One region of the Saccharopolyspora sp. NPDC049426 genome, then DNA from elsewhere that is predicted to be linked to it. Evidence: riboswitches for the same ligand, from Rfam matches in the RefSeq annotation. Region 1 holds a riboswitch; each other region holds the start of a gene.
What was found. Region 1 has a riboswitch for S-adenosylmethionine ahead of AB0J78_RS14445 (methionine ABC transporter ATP-binding protein). Riboswitches for the same ligand answer to the same signal wherever they lie in the genome.
Positions count from the first base shown of each region.

Region 2: it holds a riboswitch for S-adenosylmethionine, as region 1 does, so the genes downstream of both, thrC (threonine synthase) here and AB0J78_RS14445 (methionine ABC transporter ATP-binding protein) in region 1, are expected to answer to the same signal.
Region 3: it holds a riboswitch for S-adenosylmethionine, as region 1 does, so the genes downstream of both, AB0J78_RS13270 (aminotransferase class V-fold PLP-dependent enzyme) here and AB0J78_RS14445 (methionine ABC transporter ATP-binding protein) in region 1, are expected to answer to the same signal.

Region 1 covers NZ_JBFAPZ010000006.1:63,616-73,838, forward strand. The annotation lists gene metG (methionine--tRNA ligase) at 1-768, shown strand, start outside; gene AB0J78_RS14425 (TatD family hydrolase) at 768-1,601, shown strand; partial or broken gene AB0J78_RS14430 (transglycosylase family protein) at 1,906-2,151, shown strand; gene AB0J78_RS14435 (transglycosylase family protein) at 2,774-4,267, shown strand; gene rsmA (16S rRNA (adenine(1518)-N(6)/adenine(1519)-N(6))-dimethyltransferase RsmA) at 4,377-5,246, shown strand; SAM riboswitch class I at 5,421-5,510, shown strand; gene AB0J78_RS14445 (methionine ABC transporter ATP-binding protein) at 5,754-6,776, shown strand; gene AB0J78_RS14450 (methionine ABC transporter permease) at 6,773-7,456, shown strand; gene AB0J78_RS14455 (MetQ/NlpA family ABC transporter substrate-binding protein) at 7,558-8,364, shown strand; gene AB0J78_RS14460 (4-(cytidine 5'-diphospho)-2-C-methyl-D-erythritol kinase) at 8,665-9,621, shown strand; gene AB0J78_RS14465 (ABC-F family ATP-binding cassette domain-containing protein) at 9,641-10,223, shown strand, end outside.
Region 2 covers NZ_JBFAPZ010000011.1:307,828-318,050, forward strand. The annotation lists gene manD (D-mannonate dehydratase ManD) at 1-777, shown strand, start outside; gene rpsT (30S ribosomal protein S20) at 837-1,097, opposite strand; gene AB0J78_RS24525 (TSUP family transporter) at 1,306-2,112, shown strand; gene AB0J78_RS24530 (EamA family transporter) at 2,136-2,999, shown strand; gene holA (DNA polymerase III subunit delta) at 3,000-3,986, opposite strand; SAM riboswitch class I at 4,084-4,219, shown strand; gene thrC (threonine synthase) at 4,234-5,502, shown strand; gene AB0J78_RS24545 (DNA internalization-related competence protein ComEC/Rec2) at 5,589-7,931, opposite strand; gene AB0J78_RS24550 (ComEA family DNA-binding protein) at 7,928-8,734, opposite strand; gene AB0J78_RS24555 (DegV family protein) at 8,858-9,718, opposite strand; gene AB0J78_RS24560 (histidine phosphatase family protein) at 9,754-10,223, opposite strand, start outside.
Region 3 covers NZ_JBFAPZ010000005.1:317,760-327,982, forward strand. The annotation lists gene ileS (isoleucine--tRNA ligase) at 1-2,898, shown strand, start outside; SAM riboswitch class IV at 3,018-3,133, shown strand; gene AB0J78_RS13270 (aminotransferase class V-fold PLP-dependent enzyme) at 3,168-4,490, shown strand; gene lspA (signal peptidase II) at 4,715-5,224, shown strand; gene AB0J78_RS13280 (RluA family pseudouridine synthase) at 5,266-6,150, shown strand; gene AB0J78_RS13285 (hypothetical protein) at 6,294-6,578, shown strand; gene AB0J78_RS13290 (AsnC family protein) at 6,668-7,591, opposite strand; gene dnaE (DNA polymerase III subunit alpha) at 7,789-10,223, shown strand, end outside.

The DNA of each region.
Region 1 (10,223 bases):
ATGAGCGGCTCGAAGTTCTCCACCTCGCGCGGCACCGTGATCTACGTGCGCGACTTCCTGCGCGAGTTCGGCCCGGACACCCTGCGCTACTTCATCTCGGTGGCCGGCCCCGAGAACCAGGACACCGACTTCACCTGGGACGAGTTCGTCCGCCGCACCAACTTCGAGCTGGCCAACGAGTGGGGCAACCTGGTCAACAGGTCCATCTCGATGGCGGCGAAGAACAACGGCGCGGTCCCCGCGCCGACCGCTCCCGCTCCCGCGGACGAGGAGCTCAAGGCGCAGGCCCGCGCGGCGTTCGACACCGTCGGCGCGCACCTGCGCAGCTCGCGGTTCAAGCTCGCGTCGCAGGAGGCGATGCGGGTGGTCTCGGCGGCCAACAAGTACCTGTCCGACCAGGAGCCGTGGAAGCTCAAGGAGGACCCGGACCGCCGCGACGCCGTGCTGCACACGGCGCTGCAGGTCGTCTCCGACGCCAACACGCTGCTCACGCCGTTCCTGCCGCACTCCGCGCAGAAGGTGCACGAGCTGCTGGGCGGCACCGGGGTCTGGGCGGCACAGCCGGAGATCCGCGAGGTCGACGACCTCGACGAGCCGTCGGCGTCCTACCCGGTGCTGATGGGTGAGTACGCGGCCGAGCAGGCCAAGTGGGAGTCCACCGACATCGAGGTGGGACGTCCGCTGGACAAGCCGAAGCCGCTGTTCGCCAAGCTCGACGCCGAACTCGGCGAGACCGGCCCGGAATGGGCCCCGATCCAGCAGTCCTGATGGGCAAGAAGGACAAGAGGCAGGAACTGCCGCCGGTGCCCGAGGCGCTGGCGGCAGCTGCCGTCGACGCTCACACCCACCTCGACGCCTGCGGCGCCAAGACCGCCGAGGACGTCCGCGAGATGCTCGACCGCGCGCAGAGCGCCGGTGTCGGCCGCGTCGTGACCGTCGCCGACGACATCGACTCCGCGCGCTGGGCCGTCGAGGCCGCCACCTGGGACGACCGGGTCTTCGCCGCCGTGGCGCTGCACCCGACCCGCACCAAGGACTTCGGCGACGACGACCGCGCCACGCTGGAGGAGCTGGCCGCGCACCCGCGCGTGGTCGCCATCGGCGAGACCGGGCTCGACTACTACTGGGACTACTCGCCGCCGGAACCGCAGCAGGAGGCGTTCCGCTGGCACATCGACCTCGCGAAGCGGACCGGCAAACCGCTGATGATCCACGACCGCGAGGCGCACGACGACATCCTGCGCATCCTCGACGAGGAGGGAGCCCCGGAGAAGGTGGTCTTCCACTGCTTCTCCGGCGACGCCGAGTTCGCGAAGTCCTGCGTGGACGAGGGTTACGTGCTCTCGTTCGCCGGCACGGCGACCTTCCGCAACGCGAAAGGCCTTCGGGCGGCGGCGGAAACGGTCCCGCTGGAGCAGATGCTGGTGGAGACCGACGCGCCGTTCCTGACCCCGCACCCGTTCCGGGGACGGCCGAATCAGCCTTACTGCGTCAATTACACCCTTCGTGACCTCGCCGAACTCCGTGGCGTGAACGCTGATGAGCTCGCGGTAGCCACCACGGCCACGGCTGAGCGAGTGTTCGGGCTCGAACAGGGGTAATCACAGCCCTGTAGTTCCCTACGCTGCGGTTTCTGGTAGGAGGTCTCCTCCTGCGCCCGCTTGCGGTCCGCCCGCCGACTCCTACCGTCCACAGTGGAAGCCGGAACGGGGGGACACCCCGAACTCCGCGGGGAAATCGCTCGCGGAGGTCCTCCCACACCGGAACCATCGGTTGTGAGGATGTGCAGTGAAGTTGCATAGATTCACGAAGTGGACCGTGGCGGCGGCAGTCGCCATCAGCGGTAGCGCCCTGGTCGCGGTGGCCCCGAACGCCGCGGCAGCCCCGAATGACGATCGAGCTGTGGTGTGGGACCGGCTCGCGAGGTGCGAGTCCGGCGGCAACTGGACCGCCAACACCGGAAACGGCTACTACGGCGGCCTGCAGTTCAGCCGCAGCACATGGGCGGCTCACGGCGGTGAGCGGTTCAACCGCTACCCGCATCGCGCGTCGCGCGAGCAGCAGATCCAGATCGCGCAGAACGTGCACGACGCCCGCGGCGGTTACGGCGCCTGGCCGGCGTGCTCGCGGAAGCTGGGACTGCCGCGGTGACGTGAAGTCGCCGCAACAACGCGAAAGATCGTCGCGGGGGAAACTCGTTTCCCTCGTGCGTGGGGAGGGGAGGTCCGGCCCGAGCGCGCTCAGCGCTCGGGCCGGACCGTTGTCCGGGGTCGTTTCCGCAGGCCCGCACCCCCGTTGATCATGGGTTACAGCGCCTGTCGGGCCCGTGTTATATGTCACGCAAGCGGCTCGGGTGGCTGCTAACGAATCCTGCAGGTGCCCCCCGAATGGACTAATTTTTACCGATCTTGACTACACATCGTGTTGGGTTGCGTGGCAAACAAGCGTAATCGGACTCACATGTCCGAATCGGGTCCTTGGCGCCCCCGCATGATCACGGTAGAGTCTCGGCCCCGTAACCGATGACAACCAGTCATGGGGAACGCCCGTTAGTCTCGCCGGTGTACGTCGGGGAAGTCTGCGGTGAGCGCAAGGAGCTCGCGGCTGGCTAGGCGGCAATTGGCTTGCGGGAGTCGGATACAGACACGAAGCACGAAGGTTGTGCGCACGCGAGGAACGAGAGGGGTTGCGCGAGAAACATGAACTCGCCCAACGCTTCTCACGTTCAGTTCTTCGCGGTCGCGACTTTGCGCCTTCGGGAGGTAACGACCCTGTGAACGGACGTGGCGAGCCCAGCCATGCCGGTTTCGCGACCCCGCGGAACAACGGCTACTGGGCCGATTCCTTTGACGCGGCGACTGACTGGTTCACCCCGGTCCAGCCGACCGAGCAGCACACCGCGGTAGGCCTGCTCGACCGCCCGGACCCCCAGTGGTCCGACGAGCACCCGAGCTTCCCGCCAGGTGCTTTCGAGATCACCCCGCAGGACGTCTACGACGTGCTCGGCCCCGACGCCGAGGACGTGCTCGCGACCGCCGAGATCGACGTCGACGAGGTCATCCGGCTGATCAACGCCGAGACGACCGTCCTGCCCCCGATGGACTTCCTCGAGGCGATGCCCGAGGGCGAGGCGGGCGCTCTCCCGCCGCAGCAGGTCACCGAGGCGCTGACCGTCTGGAAGCGCCGCTTCCTCAAGGGCGCGGTCGCCGGCGTGCTGCTGAGCCTGACCGGCACCGGTGGCGCCGCCGCCGCGATGGACAAGTCGGTCACCGTCGAGGTGGACGGGCAGACGCGCACCGTCAACACCTACGACGACACCGTGGGCGAGGTCCTGGAGGACCAGGGCATCCGCGTCGGCGCGCATGACGCGCTGAGCCCCTCCCCGCAGGCCGAGGTCGGCCACGGCGAGACCATCACCCTCGACCGCGGTCGCATGCTCAAGCTCAACGTCGACGGCGAGGTCCGCGAGGAGTGGGTCCGCTCGGTGACCGTCGAGCAGGCCCTGCGCCAGCTCGGCGTCAACGCCGACGGCGCCGTCCTCAACGCGGACCGCAGCATGCCGGTGCCCGAGCAGGGCATGGAGCTGTCGGTCCGCACGCAGAAGGACATCACGCTCATCGACGGCAGTGGTGCGCCGCAGCAGCTGACCACCACCGCCGCCAACATCGACGAGCTCGTCAAGGAGCGGAAGCTCAAGCTCGGTCCGGACGACAAGGTCACCCCGGGTGCCGACGCCAAGCTGGTCACCGGCGCCGAGGTGCGCATCGACCGGCTGCAGAGCTCCGTGATCAGCGTGACCGTGCCGGTTCCGCCGCCGGTCCGCGAGATCGTCGACAACTCGATGTTCAAGGGCGAGGAGCGGGTCGAGTCTCCCGGCGAGGCCGGCGAGAAGATCCAGTTCACCCGCATCTCCACGCGCAACGGCGAGGAGTCGGATCGCGAGGTCGTCGACGAGAAGGTCACCAAGGCGCCGGTCGAGAAGGTCGTCCGCGTCGGTGGCAAGCCCGCGCCGAACAGCGATGTCTGGGACAAGCTCGTCCAGTGCGAGGCGACCGGCAACTGGGCCATGAACAGCGGCAACGGTTACTACGGTGGCCTGCAGTTCGACAAGTCCACCTGGGACGCCTACGGCGGCGACCAGTACGCCCCGTACCCGCACCAGGCCAGCCGCGAGCAGCAGATCGCGGTCGCCGAGAAGGTCCGCGACGCCCGCGGAGGCAGCTACGGCGCATGGCCGTCCTGCTCGTCCAAGCTCGGCCTGGACTGATCTCGAAATTCCACGCGGAGGGCGCCACCGTTGCATTCCGGTGGCGCCCTTCTCGCGTTGTTCGCCCTGGTGAGACGCGGGGAGAGCGGCGCAGGTAGGTTCTTGCACCGTGGACGACCAGCAGGCGACGCTGCTCGGCCCGGCCGACGTGCGTCGGCTGGCCGCCGAGCTGGACATCAAGCCGACCAAGAAGCTCGGCCAGAACTTCGTGCACGACCCCAACACGGTGCGCCGGATCGTCTCGGTCGCCGAGGTCGGCGCCGATGACGTCGTGCTGGAGGTCGGTCCCGGGCTCGGTTCGCTGACGTTGGCGATCATGCCGGTGGCCGGAGAGGTCGTCGCCGTGGAGATCGACCCGGTGCTGGCCGCCAGGCTGCCGCGGACCGCGCAGGAGTTCGCCCCCGGCCTCGCCGACCGGCTGACCGTGCTGCCCGCCGACGCCCTGCGGGTGCGCGCGGAGGACTTCGCGAAGCCGCCGACCGCGCTGGTCGCCAACCTGCCCTACAACGTCGCCGTGCCTGTGGTCCTGCACCTGCTGGCCGAGCTCCCGACGTTGCGCAAGGGCTTGGTCATGGTGCAGTCCGAGGTCGCCGAGCGGATGGCCGCCGAACCCGGCAGCCGCACCTACGGGGTGCCGAGCGCGAAGGCGGCGTGGTTCGCCGACGTCCGCCGCGCGGGTCCGGTGCCGCGCAAGGTGTTCTGGCCGGTGCCCAACGTGGATTCCGGGCTCGTGGCCTTCCACCGCGTTGATCCGCCGTCGAACGCGGCGCGCGAGGACGTCTTCCGCGTCATCGACGCGGCGTTCGCGCAGCGGCGCAAGGTCTTGCGGGGCGCGCTGGCCGGTTGGGCCGGCTCGGCGGCTCGGGCGGAGGAGCTGCTGCGCGTGGCGGGTGTCGATCCGACGACGCGCGGAGAGCAGCTGGGGATCGCCGATTTCGCCCGGATCGCGGAGGCCGCGTCATCCGGGTCGAGCAGCTGAACCACTCGTCCGGGGGCTTGCGGCCACGCGCTGCGACATCACTGAGGGTGACCAAAACACCACCCGCTGCGGAAAAATTCCCGCTCCACCCGGTATGTGATCTGGCAAACGATTTCGGTCAGTCACCGATATCAGCTTGCGTCGGGCACTGTCGATGGGGTCTACTATTCGGGAAATCCATCCCGAGCGGCTGAGAGACCTGGCTTGTTGACGCCGCAGCAACCACCCCTCGCGGGCAGGTGCTAACGCCAGGACCGATGGAGTAGCTGTGGATTCCAACGCGCGGTTAGCGAACCTGTCTGCCAGCGGCAACGCCCGGTTCGAGGTACCCCACATCAGGGAACTGCTCACGCAGCGACGGTTCATCGACCACGGAAGGCGCACGACCTGCGCCTGTCGTCGCGAGATGTGACCTGGCCCTTCCCTCTCTTCCTTTTCCCTTAGAAGTTCCCCATGGCTGCTGCCCGAACGCGGGCGCGGCCATCGCGAGCTGATGTGGAGCAGATCGTGATCTCAGTCGAGAACCTGACCAAGTCGTTCCAGCACAACGGCAGCGCCGTCCGCGCCCTCGACGGCGTGTCGATGGAGGTCAACGCGGGTTCGGTGTGCGGCGTGGTCGGACCGAGCGGAGCGGGGAAGTCGACGCTGGCCCGGTGCATCGCGCTGCTGGAGAAGCCCGACGGTGGTGCCATCCGTGTCGACGGCACCGACCTGGTGTCGCTGGACGGCAAGGCGCTGCGCGCCGCCCGCAGGCAGATCGGCGTTGTGCCGCAGGGCGATTCGCTGCTGCGCCAGCGCACCGCCGCGGGCAACGTCGCGCTGCCGCTGGAGGCCGCAGGCATCGGCGGCCCGCAGCGGCGCAACCGCGTCGGTGAACTCCTCGACCTCGTCGGCCTGACCGACAAGGCGGCGGCCTACCCGGACCAGCTCTCCGGTGGTCAGCGCCAGCGCATCGCGGTCGCCCGCGCGCTGGCGGCCAAGCCCTCGGTGCTGCTGGCCGACGAGCCGACCTCCGCGCTGGACCCGTCCACCACCGACTCGGTGCTGACCGTGCTCGACCGCGCGCGTGCCGAGCTCGGCGTCACCGTCCTGGTGGTCACCCACGACATGGCGGTGGTGCGCAAGATCGCCGACGACGTCGCGGTGCTGGAAGACGGCCAGGTCGTCGAGCACGGCAAGGTCCTGGACCTCGTCGCCGAGCCCGGCAGCAAGGTCAGCGGCACCCTGCTGCCCCAAACCGACCAGGCCGAGTCGTTGCGCCCGACTTCGGGTCGCCACGACGTGGTCGCCGAGGTCGTGCTGGTCGGCTTCGCCGCTGTGGGAGCGCTGCTCCCCGAGGCCTCCAACCGGTTCGCCGTCGACCTGGCGATCCTGGGCGGTGGCCTGACCCGCCTCGGCGACACCCCGGTCGCCAAGTTCAAGATCGGCCTGACCGGTGAGCGTTCCGAGGCGGCGCTGAAGTGGATGATCGAGCGGGACGCGCACGTCCGGCGCGCCCCGGTGAGCGTTGACGGAGTTGCTGCTGCGTGACTGATGTGACCCCCTGGTCGGAGGTCGGCGAACTACTGGGCGAGGCAACGCTTCAAACGCTTTACATGGTGCTGGTGGCGACCGTGCTGGCCGTGGTCGGCGGGTTGCCGCTGGGTGTGCTGCTGCACCTGACCTCTCCGGTCGGGTTGAACCCGAAACCGGTGCTGAACAAGGTGCTCGGCGTGATCGTGGACGTGGTGCGCTCGGTGCCCTTCGTGGTGCTGCTGGTGGTGCTGGCGTCGTTCACCCGGCTGCTGATCGGGACCTCGATCGGCAGCAGCGCGGTGATCGTGCCGCTGACCATCGGTGCGATCCCGTTCTTCGCGCGGCTGACGCAGAACGCGTTGCGCGAGGTCGGTTTCACCGTGGTGGAAGCCGCGATCACGACCGGTTCCAGCAGGCTGCGGATCGTGTGCACGGTGCTGCTCGGGGAAGCCCGAGCAGCGCTGGTCGGAGCCGTCGGCGTCACCGCGGTGGCGCTGATCGGCTACGCCGCGATGGCCGGTGCCATCAGCGGCGGTGGCCTGGGCGCGACCGCGATCCAGGACGGCTTCCAGGGCTACGACGACCGGATCCTCTACGGATCCGTCGTGGTGCTGGGGGTGCTGGCCTTCGCGATGCAGCTGATCACCGATCGCACCGCCAAGCTCGTCGATCGCCGGCGCACCGCCGCCGGCTGAATCCTCCCTCCCGCGGAGAAAACCCATCGCGCATCCGTCCCAAAAGGACGGTGCGTTGACCCTGCCTGCCTGAAAACGGGCTGTTCGAAAGGACGCACGACATGCGTTTGCGCTTCGCCGCACTGCTCGCCTCGGCCGGGGTGCTGCTGGCCGCCTGCGGTGGTGGTTCTGCCGCCGAAGACCCCAACGCGCCGCTGAAGATCGGCGTCAGCCCGACGCCGCACGGCGAGATCCTGCAGTACGTCGACGACAACCTGGCCCAGCAGGCCGGGATCGACATCGAGATCGAGAAGTTCGACGACTACAACCGGCCGAACGAGGCCGTCGCCAACGGCGAGCTGGACGCGAACTACTTCCAGCACGTGCCGTACCTGGAGGAGTACCGCAAGGAGCGCGGCGGCGAGTTCACCTGGATCGAGCCGGTTCACCTGGAGCCGCTGGCCGTCTACTCCAAGCAGGCCAAGTCCCTGGCCGAGCTGCCCGCGGGTGCCACGGTGACGCTGTCCAACGACCCGGCCAACCAGTTCCGCGGCCTGAAGCTGCTGGAGCAGGGCGGTCTGATCAAGCTCAAGCCGGAGGCCACCGTCGGCACCCGGCTGGACGCCGCCATCGCGGAGAACCCGAAGAACGTCCAGCTCAAGGACCTGTCCCCGGACCAGCTGCCGCGTTCGGTCGACGACGCGGCCGCGGCGGTGGTCAACGGCAACTACGCGATCAAGGCGAAGCTGTCGAACCCGCTGCTGGTGGAGAGCGCGCAGGGCAACCCCTACGCCAACGGTCTGGTGACCAGCCCGGCGCTGGCCAAGGACCCGCGCGTGCTCAAGCTCGCCGAGCTGCTTCGCAGCCAGCAGGTCAAGGACTTCATCACCCAGGAGTGGGGCGGAGTGGGCGTCGTCCCCGCCTCCTGACGCTCACGGCGTGCCACGGATGCCGGGGCTGGTCGATCACCGACCACCCCGGCATTCACCCACCCGATCCCGCCGTAGCCAGGCACACCGGATCACCCCGGTAATCCTGGACCGGAATACCGCCGTAATCGGGGACCTGATCACTCCGGTAATCGGGTGCCCGAATACCGGGGTGATCGGGGTTCCGGCCGGTGGGGATCAGGGGGCTGGTCACCGGGAGGTTTGTGGTTGGGGTGGGGCTGTGCGCAGGGAAGTGGGCGGTGGGGTTCTTCGGCCACGTAGGCTCTTGGTGTGCTCTCCGTGGTTCCTACACCGATCACCGTCCGCGTCCCGGCGAAGGTGAACCTCCACCTCTCGGTGGGTGACGCGCGTCCGGACGGCTACCACGAGCTGGTCACCGTCTTCCAGGCCTTGTCGCTGACCGACGACGTCACGGTGGTGGCAGCGGACGATCCGGCCATCGAGGTCAAGGGCGAGGGAGCGGACGAGGTCCCCACCGGCCCGGAGAACCTCGCGTGGAAAGCGGTGCGGCTGCTGGCCGAGCACTGCGGGCGCGACCCGGAGAACCCCGGCGTGCGGATCTCGATCAACAAGGGCATCCCGGTCGCCGGCGGCATGGCCGGTGGTAGCGCCGACGCCGCCGCCACGTTGCAGGCGGTCAACCAGCTCTGGCGGCTGGAACTGGGCCGCGACGAGCTCAGCGAGCTCGCCGGGAAGATCGGCAGCGACGTGCCGTTCTCGCTGCAGGGCGGCACCGCCCTGGGCACCGGACGCGGCGAGCGGCTGGTCCCGGTCCTGGCCCGGCACACCTACCACTGGGTCATCGCGCTGGATCGCGAAGGCCTGAGCACTCCCGGCGTCTACGGCGAGCTGGACCGCCTCCGCGCGGACAACGGCAACGGCCGCATCGGTGAGGTGGAACCCCTGCTGGAGGCGCTGGCCTCCGGCGATCCCCGGCAGCTCGCGCTGCTGCTGGGCAACGACCTGCAATCCGCGGCGGTCTCGCTGCGTCCGGGCCTGCGGCGCACGCTGCGCGCGGGCGTGCAGGCGGGCGCGCTGGCCGGCGTCGTCTCGGGGTCCGGTCCGACCTGCGCTTTCCTGTGCACCGACTCCGACGAGGCCGTCCGGGTCGCCGCGGAGCTCTCCGGCGCGGGCGTCTGCCGGACCGTCCGCGTCGCGCACGGCCCGGTGCCGGGCGCCAAGGTCGTCTCCGAGGAGCCGGCCCATCGCCCCACCCCGCCCCAAGTCCACGCGTGATGGAGTAGTCGAAACCTCGATGGTGAACCTGGTCAACCTGGAAACGGTCAGCAAGTCCTACGGCGTGCGCCCGTTGCTGGACGGCGTGTCGCTGGGCGTGTCGGAAGGCGAGCGGATCGGCGTCGTCGGCCTCAACGGTGGCGGCAAGACGACGCTGCTGGAAGTCCTCGCCGGTTTCGCGGAACCCGACGACGGTCGGGTCTCGCAGTCCCGCGACCTGCGGATGGCCGTGGTCACCCAGCGCACCGAGCTGGACGAGGACGCCACCGTGCGCAACGCCGTCCTCGATCCGCACGGCTTCGCCGCCGAGCACGAGTGGGCCGCCGACCCGCGGGTGCGCTCGGTGCTGGGCGGTCTGGGCATGACGCGGCTCGGTCTGGACACCCCGGTCAAGAACTTCTCGGGTGGGGAACGCCGCCGCGTGGCGCTGGCCGCCGCGCTGGTGCGCGACCTCGACCTGCTGGTGCTCGACGAGCCCACCAACCACCTCGACATCGAAGGTGTGCGCTGGCTGGCCGACCACCTGCTGGAACGCAAGTGCGCGCTGGTGATCGTCACGCACGACCGCTGGTTCCTCGACACCGTCTGCAACCGGACCTGGG
Region 2 (10,223 bases), on a different contig from region 1:
GCGATCCGGGCGCAGGCGTCGGTGCCCGGCGTGGACAAGGCCTACGGGGTTCCGGCCAAGGGCGAGTTCTACGAGCCCGCGTCCTCAGCGGTCCCGGAGGAAGGCCACTGGGACACCGAGTCCTACCTGCGGCACGCGCCGCAGGTGCTGGGCGCGGTGCGGGAGCGGTTCGGCTTCGACTTCCACCTGCTGCACGACGTGCACCACCGGCTCACCCCCATCGAGGCCGGACGACTCGGCAAGGACCTCGAAGAGCACCGCATGTTCTGGATCGAGGACCCGACCCCGGCCGAGGACCAGAGCGCGTTCCGGCTGATCCGGGAGCACACCACGACTCCGATCGCGGTCGGTGAGGTGTTCAACTCGATCTGGGACTGCCAGCAGCTGATCACCGAGCGGCTGATCGACTACATCCGCACCTCGGTCTCGCACGCGGGCGGCATCACGCACCTGCGGCGGATCTTCTCGCTCGCCGAGCTCTACGGCGTGCGCACCGGCTGCCACGGCGCCGGCGACCTGTCGCCGATCTCGCTGTCTGCCGCGCTCAACGTCGACCTGACCGTGCCGAACTTCGGCATTCAGGAGTACATGGGCCACACGGAGCAGACCGCGGAGGTGTTCCACTCCGGCTACACCTTCGCCAACGGCTACCTGCACCCCAGCGACGAACCCGGACTCGGCGTGTGGGTCGACGAGGAGGCCGCGGAGCGGTTCCCGTACGAGCCCCGGTACCTGCCGGTCAACCGCCGCCGCGACGGCTCGATGCACGACTGGTGAAACGCGGAACGGCCCCTTTCCCACCACGGGAAAGGGGCCGTTTCTTCGACTGAGAAAACTCAGATCTTGTTCACGCGGGCGGCCATCGCCGACTTCTTGTTGGCGGCCTGGTTCTTGTGGATGACGCCCTTGCTCGCGGCCTTGTCCAGCAGACGACCGGCGGTCTGCTGCAGCTCGACGGCCTTGTCCTTCTCGCCGGCGTCAGCAGCCGTGCGGAACTTGCGGATGGCGGACTTCAGCGTGGTCTTCACGGCCTTGTTGCGCTGGCGGTTCGCCTCGTTGGTCTTGATCCGCTTCATCTGGGACTTGATGTTGGCCACTGGTGCGCCTCTTCCTCGTCAGTCGAATCGCGTGCCGCACTCGATCGGCCCGGCCCGAAGACCGGTTTTCCTCCACGGCGGAATGCCGTACGACACGGTCGTCCATGTTAACAAGGCTCACCTGCGCGTTCGCCGGGTGGTCCGCGCGCCGCGAGGACGCTCACAACCGCTCGGAATCCGCTGTGCGCAGGCCATACGGTGACCCCTCGTGCTGACCGCGTTGAACTGGCCCGGATTCGCCGACCTCACCCTCGCCGGGCTGCTGTTCCTCTGCGCGGCGGCGTTCCTCGCCGGAGCCGTGGACGCGATCGTCGGCGGCGGTGGCCTCATCCAGCTGCCCGCGATGCTGATGCTGCTGCCGGGCGGCGAGGTCATCTACTCGCTGGCCACCAGCAAGGTCGCCGCGATCGCCGGAACCTCGGCCGCGGCCCGCACCTACGCCAAGCGCACCCCGATGGACTGGCGGGCCGCGCTGCCGATGGCCCTGGTGGCGCTGGTCGGATCGCTGGGCGGAGCGGCACTGGCCGATGCGCTGCCCTCCTCGGTCCTCAACGTCGTGGTGCTGGTCGCGCTGGTCGTGGTCGGCATCTACACGTGGCGCAAGCCCGATCTCGGCTCGGTCGACGCTCCCCGGTTCGCGCGTCGGCTCCAGCTGGTGCTGATGCTGCTCGGCGGAGCGGTGATCGGGTTCTGGGACGGCATCGCCGGGCCCGGAACCGGCTCGTTCCTCGTCTTCTGGCTGGTCAGCCTGGTCGGCTTCGCCTTCGTCACCGCATCGGCGACCGCGAAGGTCGTCAACGTGGCCACCAACCTGGGCGCGCTGTTCTTCTTCATCCCGGCCGGAAAGGTCCTGTGGGGTCTGGGGCTGGTGATGGCCGCCAGCAACATCGCGGGCAGCGTGCTGGGCGCGACGGTGGCCGCCGGTCGCGGATCGGCGTTCGTGCGGCGGGTGTTCCTGACGGTCGTGGTCGGGCTCGTGGTCAGCCTCGGCTGGAAGATCGCGCTCAGCAGCTGATCGGAACTAAGCTCCCCGGACTCATGGGGGCTGCCGCAGTCGTTCTCGTCGTCCTGGCCGCTTTCGCGCACGCCGGTTGGAACTTCTTCGCCAAGCGCGCAGGCTCGTCCGGGGCGGGTTTCGTGTGGCTGACCGCGACCTGCTCGGCGGTGCTGTACCTGCCGGTGGCCGCGGGCGCGCTGCTGGTGACCGGTGCTCCCCCGCTGGGCGCGTGGCTGGTGGGCGTGCTGGTCAGCGCCGTCATCCACCTCGGTTACTTCCTGCTGCTGCAGCACGGCTATGCCGTCGGCGACATGTCCGTGGTGTACCCGCTGGCCAGGGGCACCGGGCCGATGCTGTCGATGCTGGTGGCGGTGCTGGTGCTGCACGAGCGGCCTGGCTGGCTCGGGGTGTGCGGCGGTCTTCTGGTGGTCGCCGGAGTCTTCGTGATCGGTCTGTCCGACGGGGTGCCGCGCGCCGGGGCGAACCTCGCCGGAGTCGGGTTCGGACTGCTCACCGGAGCGCTGATCGCGACCTACACGGTGTGGGACGCGCACGCCGTGACCGGGCTGGCGCTGTCACCGCTGCTGTTCGACTGGGCCAACAACCTCTCCCGCAGCGCCATGCTCGCGCCCTACGCCGCACGGCGGCGCGATGCGCTCGTCCGGACATGGACCGAACACCGGCGGGAGATCCTCGCCGTCGGGCTGCTGTCTCCCCTGGCCTACATCCTGGTGCTGTTCGCGATGCAGATGGCGCCGGTGAGCCTGGTGGCCCCGGCGCGGGAGCTGAGCATCGTCATCGCCGGGCTGCTGGCTTGGCGGCTGCTCGGCGAGGCGCAACCGGTGCGGCGGATGACCGGTGCGGTCGTGGTGCTCGCCGGAGTGGTGCTGCTCGGCGTGGCGTGATCAGTTGCGCTGGTTGCGCAGCGAGACCAGGCGCAGAACCGTCTTCTCCAGGGCGTAGTCGGCGTCGGCGGCCATGCCCTTCACACCCGCGTTGACCTCGGCGACGACCTGCAGCGCCGCGGCCAGGCTCGTCGGCGTCCAGCCGCGCGACTGCGACTGGGCCTTCTTGACCTTCCAGGCGGGCATGCCGAGATCGCCTGCCAGGCGGTAGGGATCGTTGCGCCCTCCCGCCGCCGCGACGCGGCCGATGGTGCGGACCGAGTCCGCGAGGGCGTCGGCGATGAGCACGTGCGGCACGCCGAGCTGGATCGCCCAGCGCAGCGCCTCCAACGCTCCCGCCCGGTCACCGACCACGGCCTTCTCCGCGACCGCGAACCCCGTCACCTCGGCGCGGCCCCTGTAGTAGCGGCCGACCGCGTCCGCGTCGATCTTGCCGCCCGTGTCGGCCACCAGCTGCGAGGCCGCGGCCGACAGTTCTCGCAGGTCCGAGCCGACCGCCTCGATCAGCGCGCTGACCCCGCCGGAGTCGGACTTGCCGCCCGCGCGGCGGATCTCGTCGCGGACGAAGGCCTCGCGGTCGGCGGGCTTGGTGAGCTTCTTGCACTCGGTGACCCGGGCGCCGACCTTCTTCAGCGCGTTGGGCAGTTCCTTGGCGTGCTTGGCCCGCCCGCCACCGTTGTGCAGGACGATCAGGGTCACGCCCTCGGCCGGTTGCTTGGCGTGCACCAGCAAGGCTTCGGCGATCTCCTTCCCGGCGTCCTGCGCCGATTCGATCGCGAGCACGCGAGCCTCTGCGAACAGCGAAGGACTCAGCATTTCGGCCAGCTCCGGAGGGGTGAGCTCACTCACCTTCACCCGGCTGAAATCGGCCTCCGGATCGGCCGCGCGAGCTGCCCCGACCGCAGCCCACATCGCGCGCTCCACCAGCAGCTCTTCGTCTCCGAGAACCAGGTGCAGCGGGTCCGCGACAACGGTCGGTGAGCTCATGGAGGAATGGTCCCACGGGCCCGCGACAGTCTCGCCATCTGGATGCGCACTGGCCAGAGATGCATTGGTTCAACTAACGTTGCCCTCACAACCGAATAGCTCATCCAGAGGGGCAGAGGGAACGGCCCGTTGAAGCCCCGGCAACCGTTCGTCCGATGCATCGTGCAAAAGCCCGCGCGAGGTCACGGACGGAACAGGTGCCAATTCCGACCCGTCCGCGGGACAGATGAGGAGAGGACCTCGCGCGATGACTGCTGCTGCCCCCGCCAACACGACCGCCGGCAAGAAGTTCGATCTCGGCAACGCCGTCGAACTGGTGTCCAAGGAAGAGGGACACCGGCAGCCGCTGGCCCCCGAGTTCGTCTCCCTCGAAGACTTCTCGCCCCTTGAGGTCGCCTACGACTTCGGCAAGATCCGCCGCGAGGAGATCGAGGCCGGTCCGCGTTCGATCTGGCGCTACAAGCAGTTCCTGCCGGTCCCGGGCAACGTCGACCAGATCCCGAACACCGAGCCCGGCTGTACCCGCTTGATCCAGGCGGACAACCTCGCCAAGGCCCTCGGCGTGAAGAAGATCTGGATCAAGGACGACACCGGCAACCCCACGCACTCCTTCAAGGACCGCGTCGTCGCCGTCGCACTGGCCGCCGCCCGCGAGTTCGGGTTCAAGGTGCTGGCCTGCCCGTCCACCGGCAACCTCGCCAACGCCGTGGCCGCCGCCGCTGCCCGCGCCGGCTGGGACTCGGTCGTGCTGGTGCCCAAGACCCTCGAACGCGCCAAGATCCTGATGAGCGCGGTCTACGACGGCTCGCTGCTGGCCGTCGACGGCAACTACGACGACGTCAACCGGCTCGCGACCGAGCTCGCCGGGGAGCACGAGGACTGGGCGTTCGTCAACGTCAACGTCCGGCCCTACTACTCCGAGGGCTCCAAGACCCTGGCCTTCGAGGTCGCCGAGCAGCTGGGCTGGCGCATCCCCGAGCAGATCGTGGTGCCGATCGCCTCCGGCTCGCAGCTGACCAAGGTCTACAAGGGCTTCAACGAGTTCGCCCAGGTCGGCTTGGTCGACGAGAGCCCGGTGAAGATCTTCGGCGCGCAGGCGTCCGGCTGCTCCCCGGTCTCCACCGCCTTCCGCAACGGCCACGACGTGGTGCAGCCGGTCAAGCCGGACACCATCGCCCGCTCGCTGGCCATCGGCGCCCCCGCCGACGGTCCGTACGTGCTCGACATCGTCCGCAAGACCGGCGGTGCCATCGAGGACGTCACCGACGACGAGGTCCGCGCCGGCATTCGCCTGCTGGCCCGCACCGAGGGCATCTTCGCCGAGACCGCCGGTGGCGTGACCGTGGCGACCGCCAAGAAGCTCATCGAGGCCGGCAAGATCGACCCGGACGCCGAGACGGTCCTGCTGATCACCGGTGACGGCCTCAAGACCCTGGACGCCGTCGAGGGCCAGCTCGGCCCGAAGGCCACCGTCGCCCCGAACACCGAGTCGGTGAACCAGGCTCTGGGCCTCTGATTCAGTTTTAGGCGAATCCTCCTCTCTCACAGGTGGGTGGTTGTCCCGGCGGGACGACCACCCACCTTTTTGTCCACTTCGGACGCTCAGTTGTCGGTGGCGCGCAGCGGGTCTCCACGTGCGACGAAGCGAGGTCCCCGCGGTCCGGGGAGGACCGCGATATCTCCTTCCTGGTCGGTGCGCAACACCCGGGTTCCCGCGCGGGCCAGCGTGTCGATCACGAACGGGTTCGGGTGCCCGTAGTCGTTGCCCGCGCCGACGCTGATCAGCGCGAGCCTCGGCCGCACCGCGCGCAGCAAGCGCGGTGTCGTGTAGCGGGATCCGTGGTGCGGAACCTTGAGCACGTCCGCTCGCAGGTCCGCGCCGGAGGACACCAGACGTCCCTGCCCCGGCAGCTCCACGTCACCGGTGAGCAGCACGCGTCCCGCCGGCGTGGTCGCGCGGATCACCAGCGACGAATCGTTGGCGTCGTCGGCGGACTGCGTGCGGGTCACGCCGGGATCGGGGGCGAGGACGTCGAGCACGAGGCCCGGCCACGCCAGCCGCTGCCCGGCCTGCAGGGTGACGATCGGCGTGCGGTGCGCGCGGGTGTCGCGCACCAGGTCGTCGAAGGCCCACTTCGGTTCGCGCAACGGCCCGATCGCCACCGCGCCGACCGAGGCCTCACCCAGCACCGTGCGCAGCCCGCTGACGTGGTCGGCGTGCAGGTGCGTGAGCACCGCCATCGACACCCGGTGAATCCCCAGGCGCCGCAGGCAGTTCGCCGCCCGGCGCGGATCCGGGCCGGTGTCGACCACGACGGCCTCCTCCGGCCTCCCGGTCGCCAGCACCAGTCCGTCGCCCTGCCCCACGTCGCAGGCCACCACGCTCCAGCCCTGCGCGGGCCAGCCCGGCAGCATGGTGCGCACCGGCAGCACGACCAACGCGCTGAGCAGCACCGCGACCACCGCGAGCAGCCGAATCCTCCTCCCTCGCAACGCGATCAAGCCCACCAGCAGCAGAACCGCCAGCAGCAGTCCACCGCCGGTGCCCGTCGGCCAGTCGAACACCGCGCCCGGCACCGCCGAGGCGCGACCGGCGACCAGCAGCACCCATTCCAACTCCGGCCCGGCCAGCACGACACCGACCGCCGCGGCCCACGTCGACACCGGTGCGAGGACGGTGGCCAGCACGCCGAACACCGTCGCCGGGGCGATCACCGGCGCCGCCAGCAGGTTGGCCGGCACCGCCACCAGGCTCACGCCTCCGGAGATCGCGGCGATCAGCGGCGCAGTGACCACGTGCGCGGCCACCGGAACCGCGATCGCCTCGGCCAGCCCGACCGGGACGCCCCGCGTCCGCAACGCCGCCGCCCACACCGGCGCCAGCAGCACCAAACCCGCCGTGGCCGCGACCGACAAGGCGAACCCCGCGCTGACCGCCAGCTCCGGCAGCAGGAGCAGCAGCCCGATCACGCTCGCCGCCAGCGCCGGCAGCGCCGAGCGGCGACGGCCCAGCACCAGCGCGAGCAGCGTGATGGCTCCCATCACCGCGGCGCGCAGCACGCTCGGTTCGGGCCCGGTCAAAGCGACGAACCCGACCAGCGCCGCACCAGCGCCCAGAGCGCAGACCACCGGACCCATGCCCAGCAGGCGCAGCAGCACCAGGACCGCGCCGCACACGATCGCCAGGTTCGCCCCTGAGACGGCCGTGAGATGGCTCAGGCCCGCCGTCTCGAACTCCTGCTCCACCTCCGGGTCCAGGCCGCTGGTGTCGCCGACGACCAGTCCGGGCAGCAGCCCGGCCGCGTCCGGCCCCAAGTGCCGTCCGGCGACCTCGCGCAGCCCCGCACGCATGCCCGCGGCCACGCGCTGCCACTCCGGCGGCGCCGCGACCTCGCCCGGCGCCCGGTAGACCGGAACCACCGCCACGACGAGCTGTCCGTCGTGCGGCGCTGCCGCCTTGCCCCGGACGGTGAGCCGCTGCCCGGCGATCAGTCCGCGCCACGACTCGGTCGGGACCAGCAGCACCACCGAACCGCCTGCCGCATGACGACGTCCGGCGATCTCGGCTGTCAGCAGCTCCGCTCTGGCGAGCGAGCGGTCCTGCGCCCGGCTGGCGCCGAAAGCGGCCCCTCGCAGCGGAGTTGGCGCGGACGTCAGCTCCACCCGCAAGGCCACCTGCTCACCGGAACCCGCCGCGCGGCGGAGCGGATGTTCTTCGACGTCGTGAGCCCGGACCGCGATGGCGGTCGCCGAGACCGCGGCGAGCAGCAGAACCACCAGCACCGCCTTGGACCCCGTCCGCCGTGCGATCATCAGGAACACCGGGAGAGCCGCCACCAACGCCGCCACCGCGGCCGGCCCCCAGCCCGCCAGCAGACCGAGCAGCGTCACCGCCCAGACCGCCGCTGCCGCCGGGACCAACCGCAGGTCCAGCCGCCGGATCACACCCGCACCAGATCGCGCAGCTTGGACAGCCGAGCCTCGCCGATCCCCCCGACCTCCCGGAGCTGGTCCACCGAGTCGAAGCGACCGTGTTCGGTGCGCCACTGCAGGATTCGCTCGGCGGTGACCTCGCCGACCCCTGGTAGTCCATCGAGCTGCTCCTTCGTCGCGGTGTTGAGGTTGACCTCGCCGTCACCGCCACCACCGGCTCCGGGCTGCCCCGGCTGGGCCTCCGGTGGCACCGGGATGGCGACGTAGAGCTGCTCGCCGTCGGCCAGACGACGAGCGAGGTTGAGTCCGGTCAGGTCGGTGTCGGGAAGCGGCCCGCCCGCAGCCGACACCGCATCGGCGACCCGCGCGCCGGCGTCGACCGTGACCAGGCCGGGGCGCTGGACTCGGCCGACGACGCTGACCACCAGCTCAGCGGGAGCGGCGGCGCTGGTCGACACCGGTGGTGGCGGTGCGGGAAGCGGTGGCGGAGCTGACTCGGCCGTCGGGCGGCCGGACCAGGCGAGTACGAGCACGCCGAGCAGCACGAGGGCAGCGACCAACGACAGCGCGAGCACGCCGGCGCGACCGGGGTCCACTCTCGACCTCAGCAGGGGTTCGGGAAGCCAGCGCTCGGCGAACCGCGACAGCGGCGAACTTCGGCCGCCGCCGGGCGGTTTCACCGAGTAGTGGGGCTGGAGTCGTCGCGTCGGCTCGTCGTGCTCGGCCTCGCGGCGCAGCGTCTGCAGCCGGGACCGGGTGCCGAGCTGTTCGTAGGAGTCGTCGTCAGTGGCGCGGAAGAGCTTGGTGTCGAACATGCAGACGACGTTAGCTCGCGCGAAACCGACTGCGCACCTTTATTTTTCGCGTATCCGACCACTGTGGACCGAACATCGCCGAGATTCAGCTCGATGGTGTGGAATCCGCACCCCGAAGGGTTTTCACGCGCCGAAACGCCACCCGTTCGGGAGAACCACCACACCCACAGAACCCGGCCCGATGTGCGCCCCGATGACCGCGCCGACCTCCGAGACGACGCATTCCGCCGACTCCCCCAGCTCTGCGGTGAATCGCGCCGCCAGCTCCTCGGCGTGCTCGGCGGCGGCGAGGTGGTGCACCGCGATCGCCGCCGAACCGGAACCGGCCGCGTCCAGGGAGAGGTCGCGAAGCCGCGCCATCGCGCGAGTCGTGGTGCGCACCTTCTCCAGCGCGTCGATGCGCCCGTCGTCGACATGCAGCAGAGGCTTGATCGACAGCGCCGTGCCCAGCACCGCCGCCGCGGTGCCGATGCGTCCTCCGCGTCGCAGGTACTCCAGCGTCTGCACGGAGAACACGGTGGTCGTGCGCGCGGCCGTCACCGCAGCGGTGTGCTCCACCTCGTCCAGGTCGGCGCCCGCCTGAGCGGCGTCGGCGGCGCCGAGAACGGAGAACCCCAGTCCCATCGCCGCCGACCGCGAGTCCACCACCCGGACCCGGTCCGGGTCGGTTTCGCGCGCGGCCAGCCGAGCGGCGTCCCACGTTCCCGACAGCTGCCGGGACAGGTGCACCGCCACGACCCCCTCGGCGCCGTCGTACAGCGCCTGCCGATAGGCGCGGGCCAGCTCTCCCGAGGTGGCGCTCGCGGTGGTCACCCGATGCTTGTTCGCCAACGCCTCGGCGAGGTCGCGAGGCGAGAACTCGGTCTCGTAGACGTGCTTGCCACCGTTCACGCTGACGTGCAGCGGAACGACCCGAACTCCGTACCGCGCGGCGTATCCGGACGGCAGGTACGCCGTGGAATCGGTGACGACGGCAATGGACACGGACGCAACCCTACGACGTCAGACGGCAGATGCGATCACACGTGGGCTTGCGCCCCGGCGTTGTAGACCATCAGGCGCCAACGGTGATCGCTGGGGCTGCGACGGCTGAGGACCACCCAGTGGCAGTTGCGCACCCCGCCCAGACCCGGCCACAGCTCCACCGGCAGGGCCAGCAGCTTCGCGGTGAGCGCGGTGATCAGTCCGCCGTGCGCGCACAGCAGAGCGGTGCCCTCGTACTGGTCGTCGAGCTCGGTGACGACCTCGACGGCACGGGTGGCGACCTCGATGCGGGACTCCCCACCGGGCGGCGCCCAGTCCGGGTTCGCCCGCCAGGTGTTCAGCGCACCGGGCCAGCCGTGCTCGACCTCAGCTCCGCTGAGCCCCTGCCACTCCCCGACGTGGGTTTCCCGCAGCCGCTTGTCCAGCTTCACCGGCTCGCCGCTGACCTTGGCGTAGGCGGCGGCGGTGGTGCGCGCGCGGTTCAGGTCGGAGCTGAGGGCCACCG
Region 3 (10,223 bases), on a different contig from region 1:
TACCAGACGATGCGCGGCAGGCGGGTCGAGCGCCGGTTCGGCTGGGACACCCACGGCCTGCCCGCCGAGGTCGAGGCGGAGAAGCAGCTCGGCATCACCTCGAAGGCCGAGATCGACAACATGGGCATCGCCGCGTTCAACGAGGCGTGCAAGACCTCGGTGCTGCGCTACACCGCGGACTGGGAGGACTACGTCACCCGCCAGGCGCGCTGGGTGGACTTCGAGAACGACTACAAGACGCTCGACCTGGACTACATGGAAAGCGTCATGTGGGCGTTCAAGACCCTGTGGGACAAGGGTCTGGTCTACGAGGGGTACCGGGTTCTCTGGTACTGCTGGCGCTGCGAGACGCCGCTGTCCAACACCGAGACCCGCATGGACGACGGCTACCGGCCGCGCCAGGACCCCGCGGTGACGGTGGGCCTGCGCCTGACCGCGCCGGGAAAGGACCTCGACGGCGCGCTCGCGCTGGTGTGGACGACGACGCCGTGGACCCTGCCGTCCAACCTGGCCGCCGCCGTGCACCCCGACGTGGACTACGCGCTGGTCGCACCCGCCGAGAGCACCGAGCGCTACCTGCTCGCCGAAGCCCGCCTGCCGGCCTACGCCCGCGAGCTCGGCGAGGACGTCGCCGACCGAGTGGTGGCCCGGTACAAGGGTTCCGACCTGCTGGGCACCCGCTACGAGCCGCCGTTCGACTTCTTCGCCGGCCGGGAGAACGCCCACCAGGTGCTGGCCGCCGACTACGTCACCACCGACGACGGCACCGGGATCGTGCACATCGCACCGGCTTTCGGTGAGGACGACAAGCTCGTCACCGACGCCGCCGACATCGTGCCGGTGGTGCCGGTCGACTCGCACGGCAAGTTCACCGCCGAGGTGCCGCCGTACGAGGGCGTGCAGGTCTTCGACGCCAACAAGCACATCGCCCGCGACCTCAAGGAACGCGGACTGCTGCTGCGCCACGAGACCTACGATCACCAGTACCCGCACTGCTGGCGCTGCGACAACGCGCTGATCCAGCGGGCGGTGTCGTCCTGGTTCGTGGCGGTGAGCCAGTTCAAGGACCGGATGGTCGAGCTCAACAAGCAGATCAACTGGGTTCCCTCGCACATCCGCGACGGCCAGTTCGGCAAGTGGCTGGAGAACGCCCGCGACTGGAACATCTCCCGCAACCGGTACTGGGGTTCACCGATCCCGGTGTGGGTCTCCGACGACCCCGAGCACCCGCGCACCGACGTCTACGGTTCGCTGGACGAGCTCGAACGCGACTTCGGGGTGCGTCCGGCGAACCTGCACCGCCCGGAGATCGACGAGCTGACCCGGCCCAACCCGGACGACCCGACCGGCAAGTCGACGATGCGCCGGGTGCCGGAGGTGCTGGACTGCTGGTTCGAGTCGGGCTCGATGCCGTTCGCGCAGGTCCACTACCCGATGGAGAACGCCGAGTGGTTCGAGCACCACTTCCCGGGTGACTTCATCGTCGAGTACCACGGGCAGACCCGCGGCTGGTTCTACACGCTGCACGTGCTGGCCACGGCTCTGTTCGACCGGCCGGCGTTCAGCAACGTGGTGGCGCACGGCATCGTGCTGGGCCACGACGGGCTGAAGATGTCGAAGTCCAAGAAGAACTACCCGGACGTCAACGAGGTCTTCGACCGCGACGGTTCCGACGCGATGCGCTGGTTCCTGATGTCGAGCCCGATCCTGCGCGGCGGCGACCTGGTCGTCACCGAGCGCGGCATCCGGGACGCGGTGCGCCAGGCGGTGCTGCCGCTGTGGAACTCCTGGTACTTCCTCGCGCTCTACGCCAACGCCGAGGGCGTCAGCGGGGAGTTCCGCACCAACAGCCAGCACGTGCTCGACCGCTACGTGCTGGCCAAGACCCACGAGCTGGTCGGCGACGTGCAGTCCTCGATGGACTCGCTGGACCTGGCGACCGCGACCGCGAACGTGCGGGAGTTCCTGGAGGTGCTGACCAACTGGTACGTGCGCCGCTCCCGGGACCGGTTCTGGGCGGGCGACAAGGACGCGATCGACACGCTGCACACCGTGCTGGAGGTGACCTGCCGTGTGGTGGCCCCGCTGCTGCCGCTGACCGCCGAAGCGGTGTGGCGCGGGCTCACCGGTGGCCGCTCGGTGCACCTGACCGACTGGCCGCTCGTCGACGAGCTGCCCGCCGATGCCGCGCTGGTGTCGGCGATGGACCAGGTGCGGCAGGTGTGCTCCTCGGCGCTGGCGCTGCGCAAGTCCAACAAGCTGCGGGTCCGGCTGCCGCTGGCCAAGCTGGTGGTGGCCACGCCGGAGGCCGAGGCGCTGCGCCCGTTCGCCGACCTGATCAGCGACGAGGTCAACGTCAAGGGCCTGGAGCTGAGCACCGACGTGGCCGCGCACGGTCACTTCGAGATCGCGGTCAACGCCCGCGCGGCCGGTCCGCGCCTGGGCAAGGACGTGCAGACCGTGATCAAGGCCGTCAAGGCCGGTGATTGGCAGCACCGCGGGTCCGCTGTGGTCGCCGCGGGCATCGAGCTGCAGGAGGGCGAGTTCACCGAGCGGCTGGTCTCGACCGACTCCGGTGCCGCGGCGGCGCTGCCGGGCGGTGACGGGCTGGTCGTGCTCGACACCGACGTCACGCCGGAGCTGGCGGCCGAGGGCCTGGCCCGCGACGTCGTCCGGGTGATCCAGAACGCCCGCAAGGACGCCGGTTTCGAGGTCTCGGACCGCATCACGGTCGTCGTCGAGGCCCCGGCCGAGGTGGTCGAGGCGGTCGAGGCTCACCGCGAGTTCATCGCGGGCGAGACCTTGGCCGACGCGGTCAACCCCGGTGACGCGGCCGACGCCGCCACCGGCACCGTCGGCGACGGTGTGGAGGTCAAGGTCGCGGTCTCCCGCGTCTGACCCCGCTTTCGCGCATCGAGGCCCCGGGAGTCCGCTCCCGGGGCCTCGTTCGCACACCGTGCCCACCAAGTGGGACGGCGTTGTCGTCGAGCGCGGCGAGGGCTAGCCTTCGCCGCGAAGGTCATGAGTGCCAGCGTCAAGCCCCGGCTTGCTGGCCGGCAACCCTCCTACCGCGGTGGGGTGCCCCGGGTGAAGACCTGGCCGGTCGCGCAGTGCGGCTCGGCAAGCGCGGGCCCGCCGAGGGCCCTCGAGGCCCCGGGAGGGTCGCGATGTCTTCAGCCGTCATCGATGTTCCGAGCCAGTCCGTCGCCGTCCCCGGCGTTGTCGGAGCCGGACTGCGGGTTCCCCTGGTCACCGGCGGAACCGCGAACTACGCCAACCTCGACCACGCCGCCAGCGCCCCCTGCTTGTCGGCCGTGCGCGACGCCGTGGACGAACTGCTGCCGTACTACGCCAGCGTGCACCGGGGCGCCGGGTTCGCTTCGCAGGTGTGCACCCGGGTCTACGAGGGCGCGCGCCAGGTGCTGCTGGACTTCGTCGGGGCCCGCCAGGGCGACGAGGTCGTGTTCACCCGCAACACCACCGACGCGCTGAACCTGCTGGCCTCCGCCGTGCCGCGCGGCACCTCGGTGGTCGTGTTCGACACCGTGCACCACGCCGCGCTGCTGCCCTGGCGCAACGTCCGCCGCATCCCCGCCCCCGAGACGCCCGCCGACGCGGTCGCTGCCCTGGACGCGGCGCTGGCCGAGTGCCCGGAGGGGCCGCGGCTGGCCGTGCTGACCGGGGCGTGCAACGTCACCGGCGAGCTGTGGCCGGTCGCCGAGCTCGCCCGCGTGGCCCGCCGCAGGGGAGCCCGGACCGTGCTGGACGCCGCGCAGCTCGCGCCGCACCGCCCGATCCGCCTCGTCGAGCTCGACGTCGACTACGCCGCCCTGTCCGGCCACAAGCTCTATGCCCCCTTCGGCGCCGGAGCCCTGATCGGCCGCGCCGACTGGCTCAACGCCGCAGAACCCCACCTCGCCGGGGGCGGCGCGACCCGCGCGGTCAACGAGCGCGCGGTCAGCTGGACCACCGGACCCGAGCGGCACGAGGCCGGCTCGCCCAACACCGTCGGCGTGCACGCCCTGGCCACCGCCTGCCGCACCTTCGCCACCCGCTGGGAGGGCGTCGTCGAGCACGAGTCGTCGCTGCTCGGGCGCCTGCGCGCGGGGCTGGCCGAGATCCCCGGGCTGCGCGAGCTGAGCCTGTTCGGCACCGGGCACGACCGGGTCGGCGTCGTCAGCTTCACCATCGACGGGCAGGACCCGGGACTGATCGCCGCCGCGCTGTCGGCCGAGCACGCCATCGGAGTACGCGACGGACTGTTCTGCGCTCACCTCGGCACCAAGAACCTGCTGGCCCGAGCGGGCTCGGACGCGGAGCGGGCGCTGCGCGCCAGCATCGGCCTCGGCACCACGGCCGAGCACGTCGACCGCCTCGTCGAGGCCCTGAAATCCCTGGTCAGCGACGGTCCTGCAGCGATCTACCGGCAGGTGGACGGCCGCTGGGAGCCCACCGAGGACCACCGCCCCCTCCCGCCGTTCCTGCCCTGAACGAGGGTGCGGGATTCGAATTTCGCGCGAAATTCGAGTTCGAACTTCGGGAGTCGAACTTCGCGCGAAATTCGACCGGTGGTCCTGGTGCACCGGTGGTCGTCCGGGTCGGGGACAATGACGGTGTGAGCACCGAGCACCCACCTCCTGAGCAGGCGGCCTCCGCGTCGGAGTCCGCCGAGTCGAACCCGGCCTCCGGCGCCCGCAAGGGCGGGTCGGGGAAGCTGCTGGCGCTGCTGTTCGGAGTGGCGGCGGTGGGGCTGGCCCTGGACGTGGTGACCAAGATCGCCGTGGTCGCGAACCTGGAGGGCAACCCGCCGGTGAAGGTGCTCGGCGGCCTGTTCTACCTCGACGTGCTGCGCAACCCCGGTGCCGCGTTCTCGATGGCCACCGGCCTGACCTGGCTGCTCGCCCTGCTCGCCATCGCCGTGGTCGGCGTGATCGTGTGGCTGGCGCCGAAGCTGCGCTCGCCGGGCTGGGCCGTGGGCCTCGGCCTGGTGCTCGGCGGTGCCTGCGGCAACCTCGGCGACCGGCTGTTCCGGGCGCCCGGCCCGCTGCAGGGGCACGTGGTGGACTTCCTGTCCTTCCTGGCGCCCGGCGGCCAGGTGTTCCCGGTGTTCAACGTCGCCGACAGCTGCATCACCTGCGGCGGCATCCTCGTTGTGCTGCTGTCCCTGCTGGGCCGCGACTTCGACGGGACGGTCCACCGCAAGCAGAAGGCCGGCAAGTCGTGAGCGAACTCCGAAACCTCCCCGTGCCGGAGGGCTTGGAAGGCATGCGGATCGACGCGGGCCTGTCCAAGCTGCTCGGCCTGTCCCGCAACGCCGTGGCCGGACTCGCCGAGGCCGGTGACGTGCTGGTCGACGGCAGCCCGGCGGGCAAGTCCGACCGGCTGATGGCCGGTTCCTGGCTGGAGATCACCCTGCCTGCCGCCGAGCAGCCGCTGCAGGTGGTGGCCGTGCCGGTCGAGGGCATGAAGATCCTGCACCAGGACGACGACATCGTCGTGATCGACAAGCCGATCGGCGTCGCCGTGCACCCCAGCCCCGGCTGGGAGGGCCCGACCGTCGTCGGCGGCCTGGCCGCGGCGGGCGTGCAGATCGCCACCTCGGGCGCCGCCGAGCGCCAGGGGGTGGTGCACCGCCTCGACGCGGGAACGACCGGCGTGATGGTGGTGGCCAAGAGCGAGCACGCCTACACGGTGCTCAAGCGCGCGTTCAAGGAGCGCACCGTCGAGAAGCGCTACCACGCGGTCGTGCAGGGCCTGCCCGACCCGAGCCGGGGCACCATCGACGCCCCGATCGACCGGCACCCCCGGCACGACTACAAGTTCGCGGTGGTCACCGGTGGCAAGCCGAGCATCACCCACTACCAGACGGTGGAGGCGTTCCGCGCCGCCTCGCTGATCGACGTCAAGCTGGAAACCGGCCGCACCCACCAGATCCGGGTGCACTTCTCGGCGATCAAGCACCCCTGCGTCGGCGACCTCACCTACGGCGCCGACCCGGTGCTGGCCCGGCGCCTGGCCATGACCAGGCAGTGGCTGCACGCGCGGAGCCTGTCCTTCGAGCACCCGTCGGGAGGCTGGGTGCAGTTCGAGAGCGAGTACCCGGAAGACTTGCAGAAAGCGCTGGACGAGTTGCGCGATCAGGACGGCTAGGAATTGGTCGTTCCGCTGACGAAGCCGCTGGAGAACCCGCGGCGGTGCCGGCCGAGACCCGCACCTGAAACAGCGGTTCCTCCGCGAGAGCAGCTCGTGGACCAGGTAACGTGGTGATCGGATCGTGCGACGAAGGGGGTCCGATGGCTCAGGAATTTCAGGGATCGGACACACCGACCCCGCCACGCGGCATGCCGGTGATCGACCCGCAGGCCGATCTGGACACCCCGCCGGAGGGGTTGAACAGCCTCGGCGAGGTGATCAGCGCCCAGGACGTCGGCCCGGCCACGCCGTCGGTGATCGGCGAGCCGGAGCCCGAGCTCCCCAAGAACGACGCCGGCGACTGGCCGACGCTGCAGTACCGCAGCAAGCAGCGTCCCGAGAAGTCCAGGCGCAACCCGCTGGACTTCTTCCGCCGCGACTCCTGATTCGCACTCGCTCCGCTGGGCGGTGCGAAGGCGAGAGCGCAGCGGTTCTCGCCTGAAGCAGCGGCTGCGCCGCGCTCCTCGCACGGCCCCTAGAGGTCGGTGATGTCCCAGAGCAGCGTGCGCTGCTGGTCGCCCGGTTGCGGGGTCCAGCGGACCGCCGAGAGCTCGGTGGACTCCGGGAGCACGTAAACCGTGTGGCCACCGGCTGTTTCGCCGGGCTGCACGCCCATCCGGTGCGGTGGGCGGGACGACATCGACACCGGGGCCTTGGCCACCGGAGAGCCGTCCTCGGTGACCAGTTCCAGGTACATGTCGGGCAGCGACGCGAACGGGACCTGGCCCTTGTTGGTCATCTCGGTGTGCACCACGACGGAGCGCTCACCGGGCTGGAGCTCGTACCCGGCCGCGGTGAACAGGAAGTCCGCCGGGTCGACGACCTCGATGAGCTGGATGCTTATCTGCTCGCCGGACACGCCCTGGACGTCCAGCTTGGTGCCGACCTTGCCGGTCGGGGCGGGTGCCGGAGCGGCCGGCTGATCACCGCGAGCCCACGCGGCCGAGCCGGGAGGCCCCCACGTGCTCATCGGCGGCGTCGGCGCGACCGGCTGCTGCGGGTGGGGCATCTGATGTGGACCGGAGACCTGGTGCTGCCCGGAGACCTGGTAGGGCCCGGAGACCGGGTACGGACCGGACACCTGGTGCGGGCCCGAGACCTGGTACGGGCCGGACATCGGGTGCGGGCCGGTGTACTGACCGGGCGCCACCGGGTGCGGACCGCTGGCCGCGTTCTGCGCAGCCCACTGCTGAGCTGCGGCGACGGCGTTGCGGATGCCCTGCTGATCGCATTCGACCCCGACGATCAGGGGCAGCCCGGTGGTCGACAGCGCGGCGAGTCGCGCCGCGACGTCGCGCACGTCCATGCCGAGCCGCCCGGCGATGTCCGGGACCGCCGCTCGGCCCATCTCTGCCACGACGCTCAGCAGGCGCACATCCACGGGATCAGGGCCAGTCACGTCGTCCCACGCTACCCGCTCGGGCTGACGCGTGGTGGTGAGGCACGAGTTCCGCGACACCGACGCCGACCTGCGCATGATCTGCGACACGCCGGGCGCGTGGAACTCCGCGCAACGCCACGGCGAATCGCCGGTGACGTCGGTGCCCGGAGATAGGCTGGCAGCTCTCGAACACCGCCGCGAAGGAGGACTTCTCCGTGTCTGTCGACCCCTTCGTTCACCTGCACGTGCACACCGAGTACTCCATGCTCGACGGTGCGGCGAAGGTGGGTGCGCTGTTCGCGGAGGCGGAGCGGCTCGGGATGCCGGCGGTCGCGATGACCGACCACGGCAACATGTTCGGGGCGGACGAGTTCTACCAGCAGGCGCGCAGGACCGGCATCAAGCCGATCATCGGCATCGAGGCGTACTTGGCGCCGCACAACCGCTTCCACAAGAAGCCGGTGTTCTGGGGCGAGGCCAAGCAGCGCGGCACCGACGAGTTCGGCGAGGGCGGTGACGTCTCGGGCGCGGGCGCCTACACGCACATGACGATGTTCGCCCGCAACGCCACCGGCCTGCGCAACCTGTTCACGCTGTCCAGCCGCGCGAGCTTCGAGGGCATGTACCGCAAGCCGCGCATGGACCGGGAGCTGATCAGCGAGCACTCCGAGGGGATCATCGCGACCACCGGGTGCCCGTCCGGCGAGGTGCAGACGCGGTTGCGCCTGCGGCAGTACGACCAGGCGTTGCAGGCCGCGGCCGACTACCGGGACATCTTCGGCAAGGACCACTTCTTCCTGGAGCTGATGGACCACGGGCTGCCGATCGAGCGGTCCGTGCGCGAGGGGCTCCTGAAGATCGCCCAGGAGCTCGATCTCAAGCCGCTGGCCACCAACGACAGCCACTACGTGACCGTCGACCAGGCCGATTCGCACGGTGCGCTGCTGTGCGTGCAGTCGGGCAAGACGCTGTCCGACGACAGCCGGTTCAAGTTCGACGGCGACGGCTACTACCTCAAGTCCGCCGAGGAGATGCGCGCGTACTGGGACGCCGAGGTCCCGGGCGCGGCGGACAACACGCTGCTGGTCGCCGAGATGGTGGAGTCCTACGAGGACGTCTGGTCCTTCCAGGACCGGATGCCGCGCGTCACCGACGGCAGCGGCAAGTCCGAGCGGGAGCTGCTGGAGGCCGAGGTCGAGCAGTACCTGCCGACGCGCTACCCGGACGGCGCGAGCCAGGAGTGCCTGGACCGGATCAAGACCGAGCTCGACGTCCTCGACACCAAGGGCTACTGCGCGTACTTCCTGGTGGTCGGTGACCTGACCCGGTGGGCGAAGTCGCAGGGCATCCACGTCGGACCGGGACGTGGTTCGGCAGCGGGATCGCTGCTGGCCTACATCCTGCACATCACCAACCTGGACCCGCTGGAGCACGGCCTGATCTTCGAGCGGTTCCTGAACCCGGAGCGCGACTCCCCGCCCGACATCGACCTCGACTTCGACGACCGCCGTCGCGACGAGGTGCTGCAGTACGCGATCAACAAGTACGGCCGGGACAAGGTCGCCCAGGTCATCACCTTCGGCAAGATCAAGACGAAGGCGGCGATCAAGGACGCCGCCCGCGTCCACCACGGACAGCCGGGCTTCGCGATCGCCGACAAGATCTCCAAGGCGCTGCCGCCGCCGATCGCGGCCAAGGACATCCCGCTGTCGGGCATCGTCGACCCGCAGCACGAGCGCTACACCGAGGCCGCCGAGGTCCGCGCGCTGATCGAGACCGACCCGTCGGTGTCGCAGATCTTCGACACCGCGCGCGGGCTGGAGGGCCTGATCCGCAACGCCGGTGTGCACGCCTGCGCGGTGATCCTGTCCTCGCAGTCGCTGATGGGCACGGTGCCGCTGTGGGCGCGCGACGACGGTTCGATCATCACCGGCTGGGACTACCCGTCGTGCGAGGCCATCGGCCTGCTGAAGATGGACTTCCTGGGTCTGTCCAACCTCACCATCCTCGGCGACGCGCTGGAGATGGTGAAGGAGAACCACGACCTGGAGATCGACCTCTCCAAGCTCGGGCTCGACGACGCCAAGACCTACGAGCTGCTGGCGCGCGGTGAGAGCCTGGGCGTGTTCCAGCTCGAAGGCGGCGGCATGCGCGAGCTGCTCAAGCGCATGCAGCCCACCGAGTTCGGCGACGTGGTGGCGGCGAACGCGCTGTACCGGCCGGGCCCGATGGAGGTCAACGCCCACCTGGACTACGCCGACCGCAAGAACGGCAAGAAGCCGGTCGAGCCGATCCACCCGGAGCTCGACGAGCCGCTGAAGGACATCCTGGCCGAGACCTACGGTCTGATCGTCTACCAGGAGCAGATCATGGCGATCGCGCAGCGGGTCGCCGGGTACAGCCTCGGTCGAGCGGACATCCTGCGTCGCGCGATGGGCAAGAAGAAGAAGGAGGTCCTGGACCAGGAGTTCGAGGGCTTCCAGGCCGGGATGCGCGACCAGGGCTTCTCCGACGAGGCCATCGACAAGCTGTGGGCGACGGTCCTGCCCTTCGCCGGCTACGCGTTCAACAAGTCGCACGCCGCCGGTTACGCCCTGGTGGCGTACTGGACGGCCTACCTCAAGGCCAACCACCCGGCCGAGTACATGGC